DNA from 3 places in the Cupriavidus sp. PB-02 genome. Region 1 is predicted to be linked to each of the others. Evidence: predicted binding sites of a transcription regulator. Region 1 holds the regulator's gene; each other region holds the start of a gene.
What was found. Region 1 encodes FNR, which switches genes on or off when oxygen is low (the NO sensors DNR and NnrR bind a similar motif). Its sites were predicted from a motif close to TTGATNNNNATCAA; they were not measured.
Positions count from the first base shown of each region.

Region 1 (7,659 bases):
AACACGCCCTGGCTGTCGTTCGGCCGCCTGCGGCCGCTGCATACCAATGCGGTGATCTTTGCCTTTGGTGGTAGCGCGCTGTTCGCCACGTCGTACTACGTGGTCCAGCGTACCTGCCAGACACGGCTGTTCTGCGGCCCGCTGGCCGCCTTCACGTTCTGGGGCTGGCAGCTGGTCATCGTCGCCGCCGCCATCACGCTGCCGCTGGGCATCACCAGCTCCAAGGAATACGCCGAACTGGAATGGCCAATCGACCTGCTGATCACCGCGGTCTGGGTCGCCTACGCGATCGTGTTCTTCGGCACCATCGTCAAGCGCAAGACCAAACACATCTACGTGGCCAACTGGTTCTTCGGCGCCTACATCCTGACCATCGCGCTGCTGCATATCGTCAACAACATCGAGATGCCGGTGTCGCTGTGGAAGTCCTACTCGGCCTACGCCGGCGTGCAGGACGCCATGATCCAGTGGTGGTACGGCCATAACGCGGTGGGCTTTTTCCTGACCACCAGCTTCCTCGGGATGATGTACTACTTCATTCCCAAGCAGGCCGAGCGCCCGATCTACTCCTACCGCCTGTCCATCGTCCACTTCTGGGCGCTGAACTTCACCTACATGTGGGCCGGTCCGCACCACCTGCAGTACACCGCGCTGCCGGACTGGGCGCAGTCGCTCGGCATGGTGTTTTCGCTGATCCTGCTGGCGCCCTCGTGGGGCGGCATGATCAACGGCATCATGACCCTGTCGGGCGCCTGGCACAAACTGCGCACCGACCCGATCCTGAAGTTCCTGGTGGTGGCGCTGTCGTTCTACGGCATGGCCACGTTCGAAGGCTCGATGATGTCGATCAAGACCGTCAACGCGCTGTCGCACTACACGGACTGGACCATCGGCCACGTGCACTCGGGCGCGCTGGGCTGGGTGGCGATGATCTCCATCGGTTCGCTGTATTACCTGATTCCGCGGCTCTTTGGCGAGAAGCAGATGTACAGCGTGCGCCTGATCGAGTGGCACTTCTGGATCGCGACCATCGGCGTGGTGCTCTACATCGCCTCGATGTGGATCGCCGGCGTGATGGAGGGCCTGATGTGGCGTGCCACCCAGCCTGACGGCACGCTGACCTACGCCTTCGTGGAAGCGGTCAAAGCCAAGTACCCGTTCTACCTGATCCGCCTGCTCGGTGGCGTCTGCTTCCTGTCCGGCATGCTGCTGATGGCGTACAACACGGTCAAGACCATCGTCGGCAAGCGTGCCGTGGATGCACCGATCCCGGCCAGCATTCCTGCCTCTGCCCACTGATCAATCCAGGATAGAAAGATGTCCGACAAACAAAGATTCTTCTCCCACGAAACGCTGGAGAAGAACATCGGCTGGCTGATCATCTGCACGATCCTCGTGGTCAGCATCGCGGGTCTGGTCCAGATCGTGCCGCTGTTCTTCCAGCACTCCACCACCGAGCCGGATCCGGGTATCACCCCGTATTCGCCGCTGCGGCTGATGGGCCGGGATATCTATATCCGCGAAGGCTGCGTCGGCTGCCACTCGCAGCAGGTGCGCACGCTGCAGGCCGAGACCGAGCGCTACGGCCACTTCTCCACCGCTGGCGAGTCGGTCTTCGACCATCCGTTCCTGTGGGGCTCCAAGCGTACCGGGCCTGACCTGGCGCGCGTCGGCGGCCGCTATTCGGATGACTGGCAACGCATCCACCTGCGCAATCCGCGCGATGTGGTGCCGGAATCGGTGATGCCGTCTTACCCGTGGCTCGAAAAGGCCGAGTTGCCCACCAACGATATCCAGGCGCGCATGCGCGCACTGGTCAAGCTGGGCGTCCCCTACAGCGAAGCCGGGATTGCAAAGGCACCGGACGAGCTCAAGGGCAAGACCGAGGAAGACGCGCTGGTGGCCTACCTGCAAGGGCTGGGCACCAACCGCCGCAACGTGCGCGTTGAAACCGCCGCTGCCCCGGCACCGGCCAAGGAGTAAGCCATGGCCATGATCACTGCCATTGCGACCGTCGTGTCGATGGTCGTCTTCCTGGGGATCTGCTGGTGGGCGTGGTCCGCCGGCCGGCAGTCCGCCAATCGGGAATCCGCCATGCTGCCGTTCGCACTGCCTGACGAAACCACGACAACATCGAGCCGGAACACCTAGCCATGAGCGATTTCTTTTCCGATTTCTGGAGTTACTACATTGCCGCGATCGCGCTCGTCGGCATCGTCTGGTGCGTCTGGCTGCTGTTCTCGCAACGCAAGATCACCAAGACCGCCGGCGCCACCGAGGACACCGGCCACGTCTGGGACGGCGACCTGCGCGAGCTGAACAACCCGCTGCCGCGCTGGTGGATGTGGATGTTCCTGCTGACCTGCATTTTCGGGCTGGCCTACCTGGTGCTCTACCCCGGCCTGGGTTCGTACGCCGGCGTGCTGAAGTCCTCGACGCAAGGCGAACTGGCCGCCCACCGCGCGGCGCAGGAGCAGATGCAGAAGGAGATCTATGCCAAGTACCTGAAGATGGACGTCAAGCAGGTGGCGGGCGACCCGCAGGCGCGCGAGATCGGCCAGCGCCTGTTCCTGAACTACTGCGCGCAATGCCATGGTTCCGATGCACGCGGCAGCCGCGGCTTCCCGAACCTGACCGACGGCGACTGGCTCTACGGCGGCGAGCCGGAAACGATCCAGCAGACCATCACGAAGGGCCGCAATGGCGTCATGCCTCCGTTTGCCGCGACCATCGACGCCAAGCTGGCAGGGGACGTAGCGCAGTACGTGCGTTCTCTGTCGGGCCTGTCGTCGGATCCGATTCGTGCCTCGCGTGGCGAGGGCACCTTCAAGTCGACCTGCGCGGCTTGCCACGGTGCCGGCGGCAAGGGCAACCAGGCACTGGGTGCGCCGAACCTGTCCGACAAGGTCTGGCTCTATGGCAGCTCGGAAGCCAGCATCGTCGACGCCATCCTGAAGGGGCATAACAACCACATGCCCGCGCATGAGGAAATCCTGACGCCCGAGCGCATCCGGATGCTGACCGCCTATGTCTGGGGGCTGTCCAATACCGGCGGAGGTGCCGGGCAATGACAGGCGACTCATGTGAGCGGGCGCTGGCCGCCCGCGGGAGACCACGCCCATGAACGCACCCGGGAGGCAAGAGATGGCCCGGGCGGCCGACCCACAGCGGTCGGCTGCTGTGCCTGGCGAATCCTCTGACGAAACACTGTATGAGGTCCGCCGCAAGATCTATCCGCGCTCGGTGACGGGCGCCTTTTCCAGCTGGCGGGTCTGGCTGGTGATCCTGACCCAGCTGGTCTACTACGGCACGCCCTGGCTGCAATGGAATGGCCGCCAGGCCGTGCTGTTCGACCTTGGGGCGCGCAAGTTCTACATCTTCGGGCTGGTGCTGTGGCCGCAGGACGTCATCTACCTGGCGGTGCTGCTGGTCATTTCGGCGCTGGCGCTGTTCCTGTTCACGGCGATCGCGGGGCGCCTCTTCTGCGGTTACGCCTGTCCGCAGACGGTCTACACCGAGATCTTCATGTGGATCGAGCGGCGGATCGAGGGCGATCGCATCGCACGCATTCGCCTGGACGGTGATCCCTGGAGCCTGCGCAAGCTGCGCCTGAAAGCGACCAAGCACTTCCTGTGGGTACTGATCGCGCTGTGGACCGGATTTACCTTCATCGGCTATTTCGCGCCGATCCGCGAGTTGGGCGGAGAGGTACTGGCGCTCTCGCTCGGGCCATGGCAGGCGTTCTGGATGCTGTTCTACGCGTTCGCCACCTGGGGCAACGCCGGCTTCATGCGCGAGCAGGTGTGCAAGTACATGTGCCCGTATGCGCGCTTCCAGAGCGTGATGGTGGACCGCGACACCTATGTCGTCACCTACGACGTTGGCCGCGGCGAGCCGCGCGGCAGTCGTTCGCGCAAGACCGACCACTACAAGGCGGGCCTGGGCGATTGCGTCAACTGCAGCATCTGCGTGCAGGTGTGCCCGACCGGGATCGATATCCGCGACGGCCTGCAGTACGAGTGCATCGGCTGCGGCGCCTGCATCGACGCCTGCAACCAGGTCATGGACAAGATGGACTATCCGCGCGGCCTGATCCGGTACACCTCGGAAGACGCGATGCGCAAGGGCCTGTCCGCGGCGGCGTCGCGCAAGCGGCTGCTGCGTCCGCGCGTGATCATCTATTCGGTGATCTGGATTGCGTTGATGGCGGGCTTCGTGGCCTCGATTGCGCTGCGCACGCCGCTGAAGGTGGACATCATCCGCGACCGCGGCGCGCTGGGCCGCGAAGTGGAAGGGCGCTGGATCGAGAACGTCTATCGGCTGCAGCTGATCAACACGACCGAAGGACCGATGCGCATCAGCGTGCGCGCCGACAGCGACGAGCTGAAGAACCTGACGGTTGAATACGACAAGCAGGCCGAAGCGCTGGCGCCGACCTCCAACCGGCTGTTGCCGATCCGCATCCGCGTTCCGATTGAGAACGCGGCGCAGGGTACGCACAAGATCAGCGTGACGGTCACGAGCGAAGGCACGGAGCGGGGGAGTGCCGAAATCCGGCAATCCACCAGTTTTATCGTGCCGCGCGATTTGTAAAGCTAGGATGGTGTGGCGCGGTTATGGATCCGCGCCGCACCGCTGCAGATAAGGGGGGCAAGATGAATCGGCAAGGCAATCCGTGGTGGAAGGAACCGTGGCCGTGGCTGTTGATGAGCGGCCCGCTGGTGGCGATGGTGGCGTGTGGCGTGACCATCTGGCTCGCGTCCTCGCATCCTGACCTGCCGGTGCAGGGGGCAACGCGGCATGGACTGGTGGTCGAGAAGGTCGGAGCCGCGCCGCGCAAGGCTGCCGCAGCGAGGCAACCATGAGGCTGCGCTGGCTGATGTGGGTACTGTGGCCCGGGTTCCTGATGGCGGGCTTTGCAACCGCGACGGTCTTTTCGGTCGTGGATCCGGGCGACCTGAAGTTCTTCGGCCACCCGGTCGACGCGTCACGCGAGTCGGTCTATACGATCGGCTTCCTGTTGGCGTGGGCGTTCTGCGCGCTGTCCAGCGGGCTCACGCTCTACACCATGCCGACCCGGCTCAGCGATACCGACGAACTTGAATGACGTTTGAAATTGCCATCGCCGGTGCGGCGATGGCAGTGCGATGCGCGCTCAGCAGGAGCGGCTGTAGAGTTGCTTGATGCCGGCGATGTCCACCAGCTTGACGTGGCGCTGGCGAATCTGGATCAGGCCCGCTTCGGCAAAGCGGGAGAACAGGCGGCTGACGGTTTCGAGCTTCAGGCCCAGGTAGCTGCCGATCTCTTCGCGGCTCATGCGCATGACGAATTCGGAGGCCGAATAACCGCGCGCCGACAGGCGCTCGGACAGGTTGATCAGGAAGGCGGCCAGCCGTTCCTCGGCGCGCATTGAGCCCAGCGTCACGAGCATCAGCTGGTCGTGCGTGATCTCCTTGCCCATCAGGCGCAGGAACTGGTGCTGCAGCGACGGCAGCCCGGCGGACAAGGTCTGCAGTTCGTTCATGCGCACCACGCAGACTTCGGTATCTTCCAGCGCCGTGGCATCCGATGCGTGCTGCATTTCACCCAGCCCGTCGAGGCCGACGATTTCGCCGGGGAGGTGGAAGCCGGTAATCTGCGAACGGCCGTCTTCGGTGGTGACGTGCGTCTTCAGCGTACCGAAGCGGATGGCATAGACAGCGGTGAGCGGATCGCCCATGCGGTACAGGGTCTCGCCTTTATGAACGCGAATGCGTTCCTGCACCAGCGTGTCCATCTTGGCAAGATCTTGCTGGGACATGCCTACCGGAAGGCACAGTTGCCCCATCGCGCATGTGGAGCAACGGGGCGACATCTCGGTAATGGGAATGGAGGTGAGCAATTGGAACCTGCAAGAATGGCTGCGAGGGCACGACCCCAACATTTTACCGTGCGATGTGATGCGGCAGGGAGTCAGAATTGACATTTGGTGTGCTTATTAGCGTTTTTCTGCTGGCCCTGCTTGGCGGGGTGCATTGTGCCGCCATGTGTGGCGGCCTTGCCCTCGCGGTGGAACAGCGGCGCGACGCCATCGCGACGGTGAACTTCGTGAAAAACCGGACCGCGTGGTTCGGTGAGTTGCTGGCAATGCACATCGGCAGGATCTCGACCTATATGCTGCTGGGTGCGTTGTTGGGCGCGGTCGGTGCCACCGCATGGAAGCAGGACTACCTGCCGGTGCAGCGCTGGCTGTTCGGTGCGGGCAGCGCCATGCTGCTGTGGTCGGGCTGGCGGCTGCTTCAGGGCAATGCGTTCACCCTGGCCTGGCTCGAGCGCTTGGCGGCATGCGCCACCGCTACGGTGGCTGGCCAGCTGGGCCGCCTGGCCGGCGGCATGCCGGCATTCGTGCGGGCCCGTGGCGGGCTGGCGCGGCGCTATGGGGTGGGGCTGGCCTGGGGCCTGGTGCCGTGCGGCATGGTCTATGGCGCGCTGACGCTGGCACTGCTGGCGGGCAACGCCGGCTCGGGGGCGCTGGTGATGGGCGTGTTCGGGCTGGGCACGCTGCCCAACCTGCTGGTGCTGTCCGGCCTGTCGGGCTACCTGCGCACGCTGTCCAGGCGGCGTGGCATACGCCTGGGGGCTGGGGTCGCGGTGATGGCGTTCGGCGGGCTGGGCATCGCCCGAGCGGTGCTGCTGCCACATTCCCTGGCCGGGCAGGGTTTCTGCCTGGTGTTCTGAGGCGCCGCCGCCGCATGGCGCAACGGATGATGGTTGCAGGCTGGGGCGGGAATGCCATACAATCGCCTGCATTGCGGTATCGCGCGGCGCGATGTGGCGAGCAGCGCCAGGCGGCCTTCATATCAGAAGGCGCGCTCAGGGGCTACGGGAAGCGGAAGGTTTTCGAGGCCCGGCCCGTCCCGCGGTCCATCCGGTTCAAAAGATCTGGCTCAAAAGTCCGGCTGGCACCGCGGTGTTGGAGATGCCGGCCTTGCTCCCGATATCCGTTTTTTCTTGCGTCCGAGGCGTTCAGTTCGCCGACAGCATCGTCCGTTGAGTGCGGGCGCGCGACGCAAGGGGTTCGCTGACCGGCCCAAGACGGCCTGCGAACGATCTCCTGCCGGACCGACCCGGCATTCGATGCAAAGAAAGGGAAGTGCACGGCTTGGATGCGGCAGGCATCCGGGTTAGCTGCGCAATGAGATGGCGATGGCATTCGGCATCGCTGTATCCAAAATCTCCGGTGCCCCGGATCCGTCCGGGAGCAGGTGCAAAGACAGGCTGCACACCATCAACATGAATACCCAAGAGGCGAAGATCGTCCTCGAGACGGCGCTGATCTGCGCGCAGGAGCCCTTGCGCGTCAATGATCTGCGACGGCTGTTTGACGATGACGTCGGTGCGGACACGATCCGCGTGCTGCTCGACGAGCTGCGCCAGGACTGGCGCCAGCGCGGTGTGGAACTGGTGGCCCTGGCGAGCGGTTGGCGTTTCCAGAGCCGCCCGGAAATGCGTGAATACCTTGATCGCCTCAATCCGGAAAAACCGCCAAAGTATTCGCGTGCGGTGATGGAAACGCTGGCGATCATTGCCTACCGGCAGCCGGTGACCCGCGGCGATATCGAAGAGATCCGCGGGGTGACCGTCAGCACGGAAGTGATCAAGAAGCTGGAAGACCGCAGC
Region 1 covers NZ_CM177694.1:2,814,348-2,822,006, reverse strand. Annotated here, with positions in the region: gene ccoN (cytochrome-c oxidase, cbb3-type subunit I) at 1-1,299, shown strand, start outside; gene ccoO (cytochrome-c oxidase, cbb3-type subunit II) at 1,318-1,983, shown strand; gene AC10V3_RS13215 (cbb3-type cytochrome oxidase subunit 3) at 1,987-2,151, shown strand; gene ccoP (cytochrome-c oxidase, cbb3-type subunit III) at 2,154-3,071, shown strand; gene ccoG (cytochrome c oxidase accessory protein CcoG) at 3,145-4,593, shown strand; gene AC10V3_RS13200 (FixH family protein) at 4,656-4,865, shown strand; gene AC10V3_RS13195 (hypothetical protein) at 4,862-5,107, shown strand; gene fnr (fumarate/nitrate reduction transcriptional regulator Fnr) at 5,156-5,881, opposite strand; gene AC10V3_RS13185 (sulfite exporter TauE/SafE family protein) at 5,959-6,717, shown strand; gene scpB (SMC-Scp complex subunit ScpB) at 7,273-7,659, shown strand, end outside.

Region 2 (7,659 bases), on a different replicon from region 1:
AACGAACTGAAGACCGATGATCCCGCCAAGCTGCGCGCGGCCGGCGTGATCGACCTGCCGACCTTGCAGCGTTACCTGAACTTCCACTACAGCGTGACCATCGACCTGTTCGGCGCCGATGAGTCGAGCAACGCCGCCACCTTCTACAGCACCGGCCTCAAGGGCCGCTACGAAGAAGGCAAGCGCGTGGACGACCACGTGCTCAAGGGCCAGACCTACCGCATCCTGCAGGCGCAGAACGGCCAGCTGACCGAGAAGGAAGTGCCGATGCTCAACGCACTCAATGAAGTGCTGCGCGACGACTACATCAAGGACAGCATGGGCGGCGTGGAGCGCTGGAACAAGGTCATCGAAAAGGCCGGCATCCCGTTCCGCCTGAAGGTCCCGCACAAGGCCTTCCACCGCAATATCGGCGCGCTGGCCGGCGTCAAGGTATCGCCGGACGGCCGCGTGATCTCCGAGGCCGAATGGCGCGACTTCCGTGACCAGTGGCTGCCCTCCGAAGGCGACCGCGCCTTCGTCGCCAGCCTGATGGGCCGCGTGGTCGAGCCGGGCAAGTTCGCCAACTGGATCGCGCCGCCGGTAATGGGCATCAACCGCCAGCCGGTGGATTTCGAGTACGTGCGCTTCAACTGAGCCACGCGCTTATCAATTGCTCCCTGTTTGCTCCCCTCTCCCGCTTGCAGGAGAGGGGCCGGGGGAGAGGGCTGGCGCTTCAACGAAGCGCCGCTGCTTAAACGACCCTCACCCCGAGCGCCCCTGATTCTGTGGAGACCGCCATGGACATGGCAGAAATTCAAGTCATCAAGCAGCACCTGATCGATCCCGAGATCTGCATCCGCTGCAACACCTGCGAAGCGACCTGCCCGGTGGGCGCGATCACGCACGACTCGCGCAACTACGTGGTCGATGCCGACAAGTGCAACCTGTGCATGGCCTGCATTTCGCCGTGCCCGACGGGCTCGATCGACAACTGGCGCGCCATGCCCCGGCTGCGCGCCTACAGCATCGAAGAGCAACTCACCTGGGACACGCTGCCGGAAGAACTGTCGCCTGAGCAGCTGGCCGATCTGGCGCCCGGCGCTGAGATGCAGACCGCCGCGCCCGAGATTCCAGCCACGTCGCCGCTGGCCGGCACCGGCGCAGACGCCTTCAACAGCGCCCGCTACGGCGCTACCGTGCCGCCGTGGTCCGCCGCGCATGCCTACACTAACCTGTACGGCGCCAAGTCCGCCAAGAAGACCATCACCGCCACCGTGACCGGCAATGTGCGCGTGACCGAAGTAGGACGCGAATACGACACGCACCACATCGTGCTGGATTTCGGCGCGACACCGTTCCCGGTGCTGGAAGGCCAGTCGATCGGCATCGTGCCGCCGGGCGCCGACGCCAGCGGCCGCCCGCATCATGCGCGCCAGTACTCCATCGCCAGCGCGCGCAATGGCGAGCGCCCGGGCTACAACAACCTGTCACTAACTATCAAGCGCGTGCTGGACGACCACGACGGCAATCCCGTGCGCGGCGTCGCGTCCAACTACATGTGCGACCTGAAGGTGGGCGACAAGGTGGAAGTGATCGGGCCGTTCGGCGCCAGCTTCCTGATGCCCAATCATCCGCGCTCGAATATCGTGATGATCTGCACCGGCACCGGCAGTGCGCCGATGCGGGCCATGACGGAATGGCGCCGGCGCCTGCGCAAGGCCGGCAAGTTCGACGGCGGCAAGTTGATGCTGTTCTTCGGCGCGCGCACGCGGGAAGAGCTGCCTTACTTCGGCCCGCTGCAGAGCCTGCCGAAGGACTTCATCGACATCAACCTGGCGTTCTCGCGCACGCCGGGGCAGCCCAAGCGCTATGTGCAGGACCTGATGCGCGAGCGCGCGGCGGATCTGGCGGCGCTGCTGGCGAGCCCCGACACCTGCTTCTACGTGTGCGGGCTGAAGAGCATGGAAGAGGGTGTGGTGCTGGCGCTGCGGGATGTGGCGCAGCAGGCCGGACTGAATTGGGAGTCGCTGGCTGAAGGGCTGAAGCGCGACGGTCGCTTGCATCTGGAAACGTACTAAGCCGGTATCAATTCCCACAGACCCGCTCCCTCTCCCGCGCGCGGGAGAGGGGAGCAGACAAGCGGCCTGCGGGACGTCAGGTATGTGTAAAGCGCTTGTGCAACTCACGCTTCGCGTCCAGCAGCGCACCATCTGCCGCCTCTATCACCCCGTGCAGATACTTCTCGCTCGCATCCAACAACGCCGTATAAATCTCGCTGCACATCCCCCGCGCCGTGCGACCAGGCCAGTCCGCCGGCAGAAGCACTTCCGGCAGGTTCGGATCGCGCAGCAGCACGCGCCGGTACTCATGCACCAGCAGCGTCCGCACGAAGAAGGCATCGGCCGGCGCGAGCTGTGCCGCTTCTTCCGCCAGCGGTGAAAACCGCCGCAGCAGCGCCTGCCACGCGTCGGCCACGTCGCCCAGCTTGAAGGTCTGGTGCATCAGCGCCTGCAGCGGCCTGATAGAAAACGCCTCCAGGCTGCTCGCCTCCATCACCGCCACATACTCCTGCGCCCGTGCCGCCTGGACGATCTCGCGCAGCGAGGCCAGGTCGGCATTGGGGTGCGCCATCACCCCGGTCGCGATCGCGCCGAACCCTTCCCAGAGCAACTCCCGCTTCAGTCGCTGCCGGATCGTGGCGCGTACGTCACCGCGCACCATTACCAGCGTCCAGCGCCCGTCCCATTCGGGCGCTTCGCCCGCATAGATGCGCTTGCCCGCGTGCAGCACGCGTTGCAGGCCAGCTTCCGACAGTCCGTAGTAGCTGCGCCGCCCGATGCGCGTGGCGGCCAGCCAGTCGTCGGCGGTGAGGCGGAAAGTGGCGGTGCGCACCAGCCGGTCATTGATGCCGAACGGCGCCGCCAGGCGGATCAGGCTGCCCAGCCAGATCGCCTGCGGCCGTGGCGCGACCACGTCGCCGAACAGCGTCACCAGCAGCGAATTGGCGCCCAGCTTGAGCCCGCGTGCCAGCCGCGCCACGCGAGGGGAAACCGGATCGGGGTCTGGCGTAGCCATCGGGGGCCTCCGAAAGTGATACACAAACGGCGATTGCTTGAATCAAATTGTATCACTACCATCTATTTCAACTTACGAGATTGACGCAGATCAAGACGTTGATCACGACCAAAACAGGTGGAGCAGGCGATGTACGCACAGCTGGTGGAGACAGGAGCAACAAGGCTCCGCGCAATGGAAGAAATGGACCCGCAGGAACGCGAGTTCCAGGCCCGCGTGGATGCCGGCATCAAGATCGAGGCCAAGGACTGGATGCCCGAGTCGTACCGCAAGACCCTGATCCGCCAGATCTCGCAGCACGCCCATTCGGAGATCGTCGGCCAGTTGCCCGAAGGCAACTGGGTCACCCGCGCCCCCACGCTGGAGCGCAAGGCGGTGCTGCTGGCCAAGATCCAGGACGAGGCTGGCCATGGCCTGTACCTCTACAGCGCGGCCGAGACGCTGGGTGTGTCGCGCGACCAGATGCTGGGCGACCTGCATTCGGGCAAGGCCAAGTATTCCAGCATCTTCAATTACCCGACGCTGAGCTGGGCCGATATCGGCATGATCGGCTGGCTGGTCGATGGCTCGGCCATCATCAACCAGGTGCCGCTGTGCCGCTGCTCGTTCGGCCCGTATGCGCGCGCTATGGTGCGTGTCTGCAAGGAAGAGTCCTTCCACCAGCGCCAGGGCTACGACATCCTGCTCTCGCTGTGCAACGGCACGCCCGAGCAGAAGCAGATGGCGCAGGACGCGCTGAACCGCTGGTGGTGGCCGGCGCTGATGATGTTCGGCCCGTCCGACGGCGATTCGCCCAACAGCGCGCAATCCATGCAATGGCGCATCAAGCTGTTCTCCAACGACGAGCTGCGCCAGAAGATGGTCGACCAGACCGTGCCGCAGGCCGAGTACCTGGGCCTGACCATTCCCGATCCCGACCTGAAGTGGAACGAGGAACGCGGCCACTATGACTTCGGCGAGATCGACTGGTCCGAGTTTTACAACGTCCTCCAGGGCAACGGCCCTTGCAACCGCGACCGCCTGCGCACCCGCGTGAAGGCCTGGGACGACGGCGCATGGTTCCGCGACGCGCTGGTGGCCCACGCCGACAAGCAGGCGCAGCAAGCCGCCGCCTGACCCCGCGGCGCGCGGCGCCGCTCCCCATCGAACCCGCATCAAACAGGAGGTAGCCATGAAAGAGTGGCCGCTTTGGGAGATCTTTATCCGCAGCCAGCACGGCCTGGCCCACAAGCACGTGGGCAGCCTGCACGCGCCCGACGGCGAAATGGCGATCAACAATGCCCGCGACGTCTACACGCGCCGCAACGAGGGCGTCAGCGTCTGGGTGGTGAAGGCCGGCGATGTGGTCGCCAGCAGCCCCGGCGACAAGGGCCCGCTGTTCGAGCCGGCCAACAGCAAGGTCTACCGCCACCCGACGTTCTTCCCCATGCCGGAAGCGGTCAAGCACATCTGATACGGCGCGCATCATGGACAACCACAAGCTCGAATACCTGCTGCGCCTCGGCGATTCCACGCTGGTGCTCGGCCAGCGCCTGTCGGAATGGTGCGGCCGCGGCCCGGCGCTGGAGGAGGACATTGCACTGACCAACGTGGCGCTCGACCTGGTCGGCCAGACCCGCCTGTGGCTGGGTTATGCCGCGGAAGTGGAGGGCACCGGCCGCACCGCCGACCAGCTCGCCTACCTGCGCGACGCCCACCAGTTCCGCAACCTGCTGCTGGTCGAGCAGCCCAACGGCAGCTATGCCGATACGCTGGCGCGCCAGTTCCTGTTCGACACCTGGCATTACTTCCTGCTGGAAGGGCTGCAGCGCTCGACCGACGCGCGCATCGCAGAGATCGCCGCCAAGTCGCTCAAGGAAGTCACCTACCACGTGCGCCGCAGTGCCGACCTGGTGGTGCGCCTGGGCGACGGCACCGAAGAGAGCCATCGCCGCATGCAGGACGCCTTCGACGACCTGTGGATGTTCACCGGCGAACTGTTCGAAGCGGATGCGGCCGAGGCCGCGCTGGTGCGCGACGGCGTGATTCCCGATCCCGCAACCCTGGCCGAGCCCTGGCAGCGCCATGTTAGCGAGGTGCTGGAAGAAGCCACCCTGCGCGTGCCCGCCGGCCAGTGGGCACAGAGCGGCGGCCGCCACGGCCGGCATACCGAACACCTCGGCTACCTGCTGGCCGAAATGCAGTTCCTGCAGCGCGCCTATCCCGGCGCGCAGTGGTGAGCGCCATGACCGCGCAAACGCTGGCACGCCCCGCCGTCGAACAGGTCTGGACCTGGCTCGATACGGTGCCGGACCCTGAGATCCCGGTGATCTCCGTGGTGGACCTTGGCATCGTGCGCGACGTGGCATGGGTCGGTGAGACCTGCGTCGTCACCATCACGCCGACCTATTCCGGCTGCCCGGCCATGACGGTGATCCGCGAAGGCATCGAAAGCGCGCTCGCCGCACAGGGCGTTGATTCCGTGCGGGTGCAGACGCAACTGGCGCCGGCCTGGACCACCGACTGGATGACCCCGCGCGGCAAGGCCAGCCTGAGCGGCTACGGCATCGCGCCGCCGGCGCAGCAGGTGATCGATATCAGCGGCATCAGCCGCAAGGCGTCGCCCGCGCTGGTGGTGGCCTGCCCGCATTGCGGCTCGCGCCATACGCGGCTGGTCAGCCAGTTCGGCTCGACCGCGTGCAAGGCGTTGTATCGCTGCGGCGACTGCAAAGAGCCGTTCGACTACTTCAAGGCTCACTGAGAAGGAAAGGTGGGGAGATGAGCAAATTCCATGAACTGACCGTGGCCTCGGTCACGCGCGAAACCCGCGACGCCGTGGCCGTGACCTTCGCCGTGCCCGACGAACTGGCCGACACCTACCGCTACGTGCAGGGCCAGCACCTGACGCTGCGCACCGGCATCGGCGGCGAAGACGTGCGCCGTTCCTACTCGATCTGCTCGGCGGTGCAGGATGCACGGCTGCGCGTGGCGATCAAGCGCGTCGACGGCGGCCTGTTCTCCAACTGGGCCAACGAGCAGCTGCAGCCGGGCATGACGCTGGAAGTGATGCCACCCTCCGGCCATTTCCACGTGCCGCTGTCCGCCACGCACGCGAAGCACTACGTCGCCTTTGCCGCCGGCAGCGGCATCACGCCGATGCTGTCGATCATCAAGACCACGTTGCAGGCCGAGCCGGAGAGCCGCTTCACGCTGTTCTACGGCAACCGCGCTTCGTCGTCCGTGTTGTTCAAGGAAGAGCTGGAAGACCTGAAGGACACCTACCTGCAGCGCTTCAACCTGGTGTTCGTGCTCAGCCGCGAGCAGCTTGATATCGATCTCTTCAACGGCCGTATCGATGGCGCGAAGGTCAATGCCTTGCTGAAGCACTGGGTGAAGCCACAGGACATCGACGTCACCTTTATCTGCGGCCCGCATTCGATGATGGAAGAGGTGTCGCAGGCGCTGCAAGACAACGGCGTCGACAAGACACGCATCAAGCGCGAGCTGTTCGCCACCAGCATCCCTTCAGCCCGCCCGGCGGCGCATGCGCACAAGCAGGCCGGTCAGCAGCAGTGCGAAGTCACCGTGATCCAGGACGGCCGCACCCGCAGCTTCACGCTGGAGAAGAACAAGGAGACCGTGCTGGACGCCGCGCTGGCGCAGGGCATCGAACTGCCTTACTCGTGCAAGGGCGGCGTCTGCTCGACCTGCCGCTGCAAGCGCATCGAAGGCGAGGTCGACATGGACGTGAACTTTGCGCTGGAAGACTACGAAGTCGCCCGCGGCTTCATCCTGAGCTGCCAGAGCTATGCCGTCAGCGACAAGCTGGTGATCGACTTTGACCAGGAATCCTGAAGCGTCCTGGTCCTCCCCCTGATTACAGAAACCCGACATCCCCCGGAGCAAGCCGTGTCCCATCCGTTTTTTGAGCGCCACCAGGCGCTGCTGGAACAAGCCACCCAAGCCATCGCCGAGCGCGGCTACTGGAGCCCGTTTTCCGAAATGCCGAGCCCCAGGGCCTACGGCGAAACCGCCAACGCCGACGGCAAGGCCGCCTTTGAAGCCCGCCTGAACAAGCCCTTTGCACTGTCGCAGCCGGGCACCGTCGGCCAGGCCGGCAAGGAAGTCTCGCCGTACGGCCCGGAACTGGGCATCACCTATCCGAAGCCCGACCTCGACCAGCTCTTCGCCGGCGTCGCCAAGGGCATGCCCGCCTGGCGCAAGGCCGGACCGGAAGCCTGGGTCGGCGTCTCGCTGGAGATCCTGCAGCGCCTGAACCGCCGCAGCTTCGAGATCGCCTACGCGGTGATGCACACCACCGGCCAGGCCTTCATGATGGCCTTCCAGGCGGGCGGCCCGCACGCGCAGGACCGCGGCCTGGAATCCGTGGCCTATGCCTGGGACGAGCTTCGCCGCATTCCGAAGCAGGCCATCTGGGAGAAGCCGCAGGGCAAGAACGAACCGCTGCGTATGGAGAAGCGCTACAGCGTGGTGCCGCGCGGCGTGGGCCTGGTGATCGGCTGCTGCACCTTCCCGACCTGGAACGGGTATCCCGGCCTGTTCGCCAGCCTGGCGACCGGCAATGCGGTGGTGGTCAAGCCGCACCCCGGCGCAATCCTGCCG
Region 2 covers NZ_CM177695.1:2,294,735-2,302,393, reverse strand. Annotated here, with positions in the region: gene boxB (benzoyl-CoA 2,3-epoxidase subunit BoxB) at 1-636, shown strand, start outside; gene boxA (benzoyl-CoA 2,3-epoxidase subunit BoxA) at 780-2,060, shown strand; gene paaX (phenylacetic acid degradation operon negative regulatory protein PaaX) at 2,137-3,057, opposite strand; gene paaA (1,2-phenylacetyl-CoA epoxidase subunit PaaA) at 3,187-4,173, shown strand; gene paaB (1,2-phenylacetyl-CoA epoxidase subunit PaaB) at 4,229-4,510, shown strand; gene paaC (1,2-phenylacetyl-CoA epoxidase subunit PaaC) at 4,524-5,276, shown strand; gene paaD (1,2-phenylacetyl-CoA epoxidase subunit PaaD) at 5,282-5,797, shown strand; gene paaE (1,2-phenylacetyl-CoA epoxidase subunit PaaE) at 5,815-6,891, shown strand; gene paaN (phenylacetic acid degradation protein PaaN) at 6,946-7,659, shown strand, end outside.
Region 2: a site for FNR is predicted at 3,138-3,151, ahead of paaA (1,2-phenylacetyl-CoA epoxidase subunit PaaA). Genes of this name have one in related genera too.

Region 3 (7,659 bases), on a different replicon from region 1:
ATGAAGCCGGCAGCATTCGGCTTCGCACAGCCGAATGCTGGTGCGCCAGGCTGAATCGCCGGCACCCCAGGCCCATGCTGGAATGGCGCGCGGGAACTCCCTGGGCTGTACCAACACTCCCATCGCAAGCGGTTATCATTCGCCTCCTGCCGCGCGCCTGGGCGCGGGCAGCCGCCGGCATGCCCGCCCCCTGTGGGGCATCGCCGCGCCCCATTTGCGATACAATGAAAACGATTTTCATTTACGTACCCCGGCGGGGTCCTGCCGGCCGCATGGCGGCCCCCTGGCGGCAGACCGCGCCAACGGACTGGAAGCATGATGCGCTTGTCTGAACTTCCACGGCGCACGCCCGCCGTTGTGCAATCGGTGGACGACGCCACGCCGGGGGATCCGGTCGCGCGCCGCCTGCGGGAGCTGGGCTTCGTGCCCGGCGAAGCGGTGCAGATCATCGCCTACGGCCCCTTCGGCATGGATCCGCTGGTGGCGCAGGTGGGCTTCACCCGCTTTGCGCTGCGCCGCTCGGAAGCGGCGCGCATCGGCGTCGAGATCGCGAGCGCCACGGTCACCAGCATCGCCCCCGCCACGCAGGCGGACGACCAGCCCGGCACCACGACGGCCAAACGGACCGCCTGATCCTCCCCCGGAATATGTCTGCAGCAGCTCCCTCTACTTCTGCCCTGCGCATCGCGCTGGTCGGCAATCCCAATTGCGGCAAGACCGCGCTGTTCAACCGCCTGACCGGCAGCCGCCAGAAGGTGGCCAACTACGCCGGCGTGACCGTCGAGCGCAAGGAAGGCTATTTCGTGTCGCCGGCGGGGCGCCAGGTACGCATCCTGGACCTGCCCGGCGCCTACAGCCTGCACGCGGCCAGCCTCGATGAAGCCATCACGCGCGACGTCTGCCTGGGCGTGCGCGCGGGCGAGCAGCGCCCCGACCTGCTGGTCTCGGTGGTCGATGCGACCAACCTGCGCCTGCACCTGCGCTTCGTGCTGGAACTACGCCGCCTGGGCCTGCCGATGGTGGTGGTGCTCAATATGAGCGACGCCGCCGCGCGGCGCGGCATCCAGATCGACCGCGACAAGCTGGCGGCGGCGCTCGGCGTACCGGTGGTGAGTACCGTGGCGGTCAGGCGCGACGGCGCCGCGGCGCTGATCCAGTTGCTCGACGACACGCTGCCGCCAGCCCCGCCGTCCAGCCCGGAGCCGGCCAGCGACGTCGACGTGCATGCCGAGGTCAACCGGCTGCTCGCCGCCGCGGTCAGCATGCCGGCGCGCACCGCAGCACTGGATGACCGGCTCGACCGCATCGTGCTGCACCCGGTGTTAGGCCTGCTGCTGCTGGCCGTGCTGCTGTTCCTGATGTTCCAGGCGGTGTTCTCCTGGGCCGAGCCACTGATGGACGGCATCGAGGGCGGCGTGCACTGGGCCGGCGAGCTGCTTGGCGCCTACCTGCCCGACGGCATGCTCAAGAGCCTGCTGGTCGACGGCCTGGTGGCGGGGCTGGGCAGCGTGGTGGTGTTCCTGCCGCAGATCCTGATCCTGTTCCTGTTTATCCTGACGCTGGAAGAATCCGGCTACCTGCCGCGCGCGGCCTTCCTGCTGGATCGGCTGATGATGGGCGCGGGGCTGTCGGGGCGTTCCTTCATCCCGCTGCTGTCGAGCTTTGCCTGCGCCATCCCCGGCATCATGGCCACGCGCACGATCCAGGATCCGCGCGACCGGCTCACCACCATCCTGGTGGCGCCGCTGATGACGTGCTCGGCGCGGCTGCCGGTCTATGCGCTGCTGATCGGCGCCTTCATCCCCCAGCGCACGGTGCTGGGCCTGTTCAACCTGCAGGGGCTGGTGCTGTTCGCGCTGTACGTGGCGGGCATCGTCAGCGCGCTGGTGGTGGCCTACGCGCTCAAGTTCTTCCGCCGCGACCGTACCGATCATCCGCTGCTGATGGAGCTGCCCTCGTACCGCATCCCTAACCCGCGCGATGTGGCCATCGGCCTGTGGGAGCGTGCCCGTATCTTCCTGTCGCGCGTGGGCAAGGTGATCCTGGCGCTGACGGTGCTGCTGTGGTTCCTGTCGACCTTCCCGGCGCCGCCCGCAGGCGCGACCGGTCCCGCGATCGACTACAGCTTTGCCGGCATGATCGGCCACGCGCTGCAGAAGGTGTTCGCGCCGGTGGGCTTCAACTGGCAGATCTGCATTGCACTGGTGCCGGGCCTGGCCGCGCGCGAGGTGGCGGTGGGTGCGCTGGCGACGGTCTATGCGCTGTCGGGCAGCGAAGACACCGTCGCCACGCAGCTGGCGCCGATGATCGCGGCGCAATGGTCGCTGGCCACCGCGCTGTCGCTGCTGGCGTGGTTCGTGTTCGCGCCGCAGTGCATCTCCACACTGGCGGTGATCCGGCGCGAGACCAACTCGTGGAAGGTGATGGCGGTGTCGGCCGCCTACCTGACCGGGCTGGCCTACCTGGCGTCGTTCCTGACCTACCGCATCGCGCTGCTGTTCAGCTGACGCTGCTACGTCTTCATTTGCTGCCATGACTCCCTACCACGCCATCGAAACGCTGCTGGTCCCGCTGATCGTGCTGGCGTGCGCGCTGTCGGTGCTCGCGCGCTACGCGCCGCGCACGCGCGAGCGGGTCAAGGCGGCGCTGGCGGCGCGCCTGGGCGGGGCTGCCGCCACCGGCCTGCGTGGCCGGCTGGTGCGCTGGCTGGCGCCGCAGGCGGCCGCGGGCTGCGCCAGCGGCTGCGACGATGGCGGCTGCAATACCTGCGGCTCCAATACCGCGAACACCACCGAGACGCAGCAGGGCAAGCCTGCCGAGCAGGTGGTGCGCTTCGTGCGCAAGCGCTGAATCGCGCGCTTTTCTTCCCTCACGCTTTCACGCAGAAACGGGTACGCCCGCTGCTTCCGCCCGGCGCGGAAGCAGCGGTTTGCACTCGCTTGTACGAGCCATGGTGGCTGTCCGGCGTCGCCCGGGTGCGCGTGCGAAGGCTTATGCCGACGCACGCAGAAATGGGTACGCATGGCATGTCGCGCGTGTGGTGCCATGAGATTGCAGGGGCCGGCAAAGGTCGGCGCATGCCTGTCTTGTCGGCTTGTATCGGGCTGCGCCCGGCATCGGAAATGCGCTTCGTGGCGTCACGCAGAAATGGGTACGCTTTGCCCTCATCCCTCTCCCGCAAGCGAGAGAGACGGGAGCAAAACCGCGCAGCGAGAGTCCGGCCCCAAACGCAAACGCCCTCCATCCGGAGGGCGTTTTGCATGGCGCGGGAGACCTGATGCTTACTTGACGGTGCCGAAATAAACCAGCTTCAGCGCCGTGTTGTCCGCCACCGCGTTACAGGTCACGGTGATGGTGAAAGCGCCGGGCGCCGTGCCAGAAACGTAGTTCTGGTTCGGCGTAAAGCCCGGCGTCAGCTGCACAGGGCCGGTGCTGGCCCACGCCCAGTTGGCGCACGCGGTGTACTGCGCGTCGTTGCCCAGGTTCTTCATGCGTGCCGTCACGGGGATGCTCATCGGCGGCATCAGCAGCAGTGCCATCGGCTGCTGGTTGTCGCCGACCAGCGCCCACTTGGGATGCTCGGTCACTGACAGGCCGGCGCTCGGACGAGCGGCAAGCTTGGTGCTCACCGCAGTCACTGTCAGTGTGCTCTGCACCGGGCCGGTGTCCTTGGCAAGGCTGGTCTGGACCGTCGCGTCATGCGTGCCGGCCGCTTCCGACGCGGACAGCGTGGGCGACGTGGCGGTGTAGGTCCAGGTGCCGTCAAACTCCGCTGTCACGTCCTGGCCGTCATTGCGCAGCACGCGCGAGGTGATGGTCGCCGGGCGGTCGTTGAACACCTGCAGCGCGTCCACGGGCTGGCCATTCTGCGTGGTCACCACGCGATACGTGGCCGTACCGTTCTTCTGCACCGTCACCGCGATCACCCCGCCGAGCGCGCGGCCATCGGGCGCCGTGACCGACACCGTGACGTTGGCCGTGGCCGCGGTGGTGGTCGAGCTGTTGCTCGCCTGCAGCGTGGCGCTGTTCTGGTTGGCCGTGACCTGGACCGCGGCGCCGCTGCTGGCCCATGCCCAGCTGTTGACGCTCGCCGAAACGTCGCTGCCGTTGCTGTCGATCAGCGATACCTTGACCGGCAGGGTCTGCCCGTCGCTCATCGACAGGCTGGTATTCGGGATCGACAGGCTGTACGACAGCGCAGACGCCGGCACCACCGTGATGGTGGCAGATTGCGCGGGCAGCTGCACGGTCGTGTTGTCGGCCTTCTTGACGGTCGCCACCACCTGCACGGTGGTCGAGCCGGTGGCAACGCCCCGGACCACGGCGCTGCCAGGTGTGGCGGCGCTTGACTCCACGCTGGCAACGGCGCTGTCAGTGCTGGTCCAGGTAAAGGTGGTGTTGCCGCTCACGTCGACGCCGTTGTTGTCCACCGCCAGCGCGCTGATGGTGAGCGTGCGGCCCACGCCAACCGAGCCGGAGGTCACGCTCATGCTCATGGTATAGGTCAGCGGCGTGGTGCCGCCTGCGTTTGGCGTGGCGGGCGCGCTCGAACCGCCACCGCCACCGCAAGCCGCCAGAAGAAATGTCATGGCAGTGCCTGTCAGCCAGGATGCCCACGTTCTCAGTCTCATGATGTTCCCCCCAGTCATGTGTTTTTTCCCGCGCTACCAGCCTAGGCGCAATGGCGCCAGCGCTGTACCGGCCAGACGACTGAGCGGCGGCGCACGGATGGTGAGGCGCTCTCATCCTTTCAGCGCAGGGGCCACCGCCATACGGGCGAGACTCCCGCCCCCGGCGCGGCCGCGCTGGAAGCGCGCCACCACCGTTTGGCGCAGGCGCGCCTCCCGCTTCCAGCGCAGCTCCCCCGATCGGGCCACGCCGCCATCGACCGCCCTCGCTGCCCGCGCGCGCGTGCTGGCGGCCCTGGCATCGGCCCGCGCCCTGCGCGCTTCCTCGCTACTGCTAAGCCTGCCGACCGGTTGCCGGGCCTAGGGCCCCGTGGCAGTTCGGCAGCCTTTCGCCACCCCTTTTCCGTTTTTCGTTTTCTGCGTCAAGTACCAGCCCGCCGCCACCGTCGACATTCCCGACCGCACCTGGCCCAGCCAGCGCATCACGCGCGCACCGCTGTGGATGAGCACCGACCTGCGCGATGGCAACCAGGCGCTGATCGAGCCGATGAGCCCGGCGCGCAAGCTGTGCTTCTTTGAACAGCTGGTAAAGATCGGCCTGAAGGAAATCGAAGTGGCATTCGCCGCGGCGTCGCAGACTGACTTCGATTTCGTGCGCATGCTGATCGAAGAGGGGCGCATTCCCGACGACGTCAGCATCGTGGTGCTGACGCAATCGCGTGAAGACCTGATCCGCCGCACCGTCGAGTCCGTGCGCGGCGCGGCGCGCGCCACGGTGCACCTGTAGAACCCGATCGCGCCGGCGTGGCGGCGCATCGTCTTCAATGCTTCGCGCGAAGAGATCAGGGAGGTGGCGGTGTCGGGCACGCGCCTGATCAAAGCACTGACCGATGCCATGCCCGAGGCGGTATGAACCTATGAGTATTCGCCCGAGACCTTCAGCCTCGCCGAACTCGACTTCTCGCTGGAAGTGAGCGACGCCGTCTCCGCGGCCTGGCAGGCCGGCCCGAGCCGCCCGATGATCCTTAACCTGCCGACCACGGTGGAATGCAGCACGCCTAACGTGTTTGCCGACCAGGTCGAATGGATGCACGCGATCGAGGCCTGACGCATCGAACGCCGCAAGGAAAGCTGCAAGAAAACCGGTGTGCCCCGCCCCCACGGGGCACACCCGGAAAGACGCCCTTGCGGACGCCCACGACATGCCCGGTGCCAAGGCGCCCGCCGCTTGCTGCGTGCACGCGGGCGCCGATCTCCTGCACAGCGTAAGGGCCCGCGCCGCGCCGCGCCACGAATAAATCCGCATGTGTTTAGAAGCGCCACGGCAGCGGCACTACGGGCTGCGCGCGCACTAGGCACGCGCTGTGGCGCCATCGCGACGCCGCGACGCCCTGCCATGAGACTTGTTCTGCATCAAGACCGGCCCAAGGCCCCTCGGCCACACTGGGCCCGGATTTCTTACCAGACCAAGTCAGAAACATCATGAAGAAGCTCTCTCTCCGCACCCGGGTCACCTGTTCCGCCATCGCCGCCGGCGCCCTGCTCGGCGCCTTCGCCACGCCGGCCATCGCCGCCGGCGATGAAGCCCAGGGCAACTGGATGGTGCGTCTGCGCGGCACCTACCTCGACATGGCCAACAGCTCCGATCCCGTGGGCGGCGTGGGCGCGTCGGACCGCATCACGGTCAACAACAAGTGGATTCCCGAGTTCGACGTCACCTACTTCTTCACACCCAACATCGCCGCCGAACTGGTGCTGACCGTGCAGCAGAAGCAGAACGTCTACCTCGACGGGAACAAGGTCGGCACCTTCAAGCACCTGCCGCCGACGCTGCTGGTCCAGTACCACTTCATCCCTAACGGCACCTTCCGTCCGTATATCGGCGCCGGCCTGAACTTCACCCGCATCTGGGGCGAGAACATCGCCAACAACTCGCTGCAGCTGGACAGCTGGAGCGTGGGCCCGGCGCTGCAGATCGGCATGGACTACAAGCTGACCAAGAACTGGTTCCTGAACGCCGACGTCAAGAAGATCTGGCTGTCGAGCGACGTCAAGGCGGGCGACGTCAAGGTGTCCAAGGTGAGCCTGGACCCGTGGCTGTTCAGCATGGGCGTGGGCTACCGCTTCTGATCCTGAAGTCCCATGCAAAAGGCCGGCGCCATTCGGGCGCCGGCCTTTTGCTTTTGCCGGGACGCAGAACTGCGCAGGCCTAACGGAACGCCGGCTCGTCAAAGCTGCGCAGCTTGCGCGAGTGCAGCTGCTCGACACCGTTCTCGCGCAGGATGCGGATCGCTTCCAGGCCGATGGTCATATGCTGGCTGACGCGCTGGCGGTAGAAGGCATTGGCCATGCCGCGCAGCTTCAGCTCGCCGTGCAGCGGCTTGTCCGAGACGCACAGCAGCGTGCCATAGGGCACCCGCAACCGGAAGCCGTTGGCGGCCACCGCCGCGCTTTCCATGTCGATGGCGATCGCGCGCGACTGGTTGAAGCGCGCGTACAGCGACTTGGACTTGAGCTCCCAGTTGCGGTCGTCGGTGGAGACCACGGTGCCGGTGCGCATGCGGGTCTTCATCTCGTTGCCGGACAGCCCGGTCACCCGCGCCACCGCCTCCTGCAGCGCTACCTGGATCTCGGCGATCGGCGGCACCGGCACCCATGGCGGCAGGTCGTGGTCGAGCACGTGGTCGTCGCGCACATAGGCGTGCGCCAGCACGTAGTCGCCCAGCTGCTGCGAGCGGCGCAGGCCGCCGCAGTGGCCCACCATCAGCCAGCAATGCGGGCGCAGCACAGCGAGGTGGTCGGTCATGGTCTTGGCGTTGGACGGACCCACGCCGATATTGACCAGCGTCACGCCCAGCTTGTCTTCGCGCACCAGGTGGTAGGCCGGCATCTGCGGCAGCGCGCGCGGGCGCGTGGCGTCCTCAGGCTCCACGCCCCCCAGCTCCTGCACCACGTCGCCGGGCTCGACAAAGTGGGTGTAGCCGCCGCCATCGCTGCTGGCCATCAGCCCGCGTCCGAGCGCGACGAACTC
Region 3 covers NZ_CM177695.1:64,216-71,874, reverse strand. Annotated here, with positions in the region: gene AC10V3_RS21030 (FeoA family protein) at 319-633, shown strand; gene feoB (ferrous iron transport protein B) at 648-2,507, shown strand; gene AC10V3_RS21020 (DUF6587 family protein) at 2,533-2,850, shown strand; gene AC10V3_RS21015 (hypothetical protein) at 3,282-4,589, opposite strand; partial or broken gene AC10V3_RS21010 (hydroxymethylglutaryl-CoA lyase-like TIM-barrel protein) at 4,999-5,721, shown strand; gene AC10V3_RS21005 (OmpW/AlkL family protein) at 6,111-6,758, shown strand; gene AC10V3_RS21000 (AMP nucleosidase) at 6,838-7,659, opposite strand, start outside.
Region 3: a site for FNR is predicted at 6,032-6,045, ahead of AC10V3_RS21005 (OmpW/AlkL family protein). Genes of this name have one in related genera too.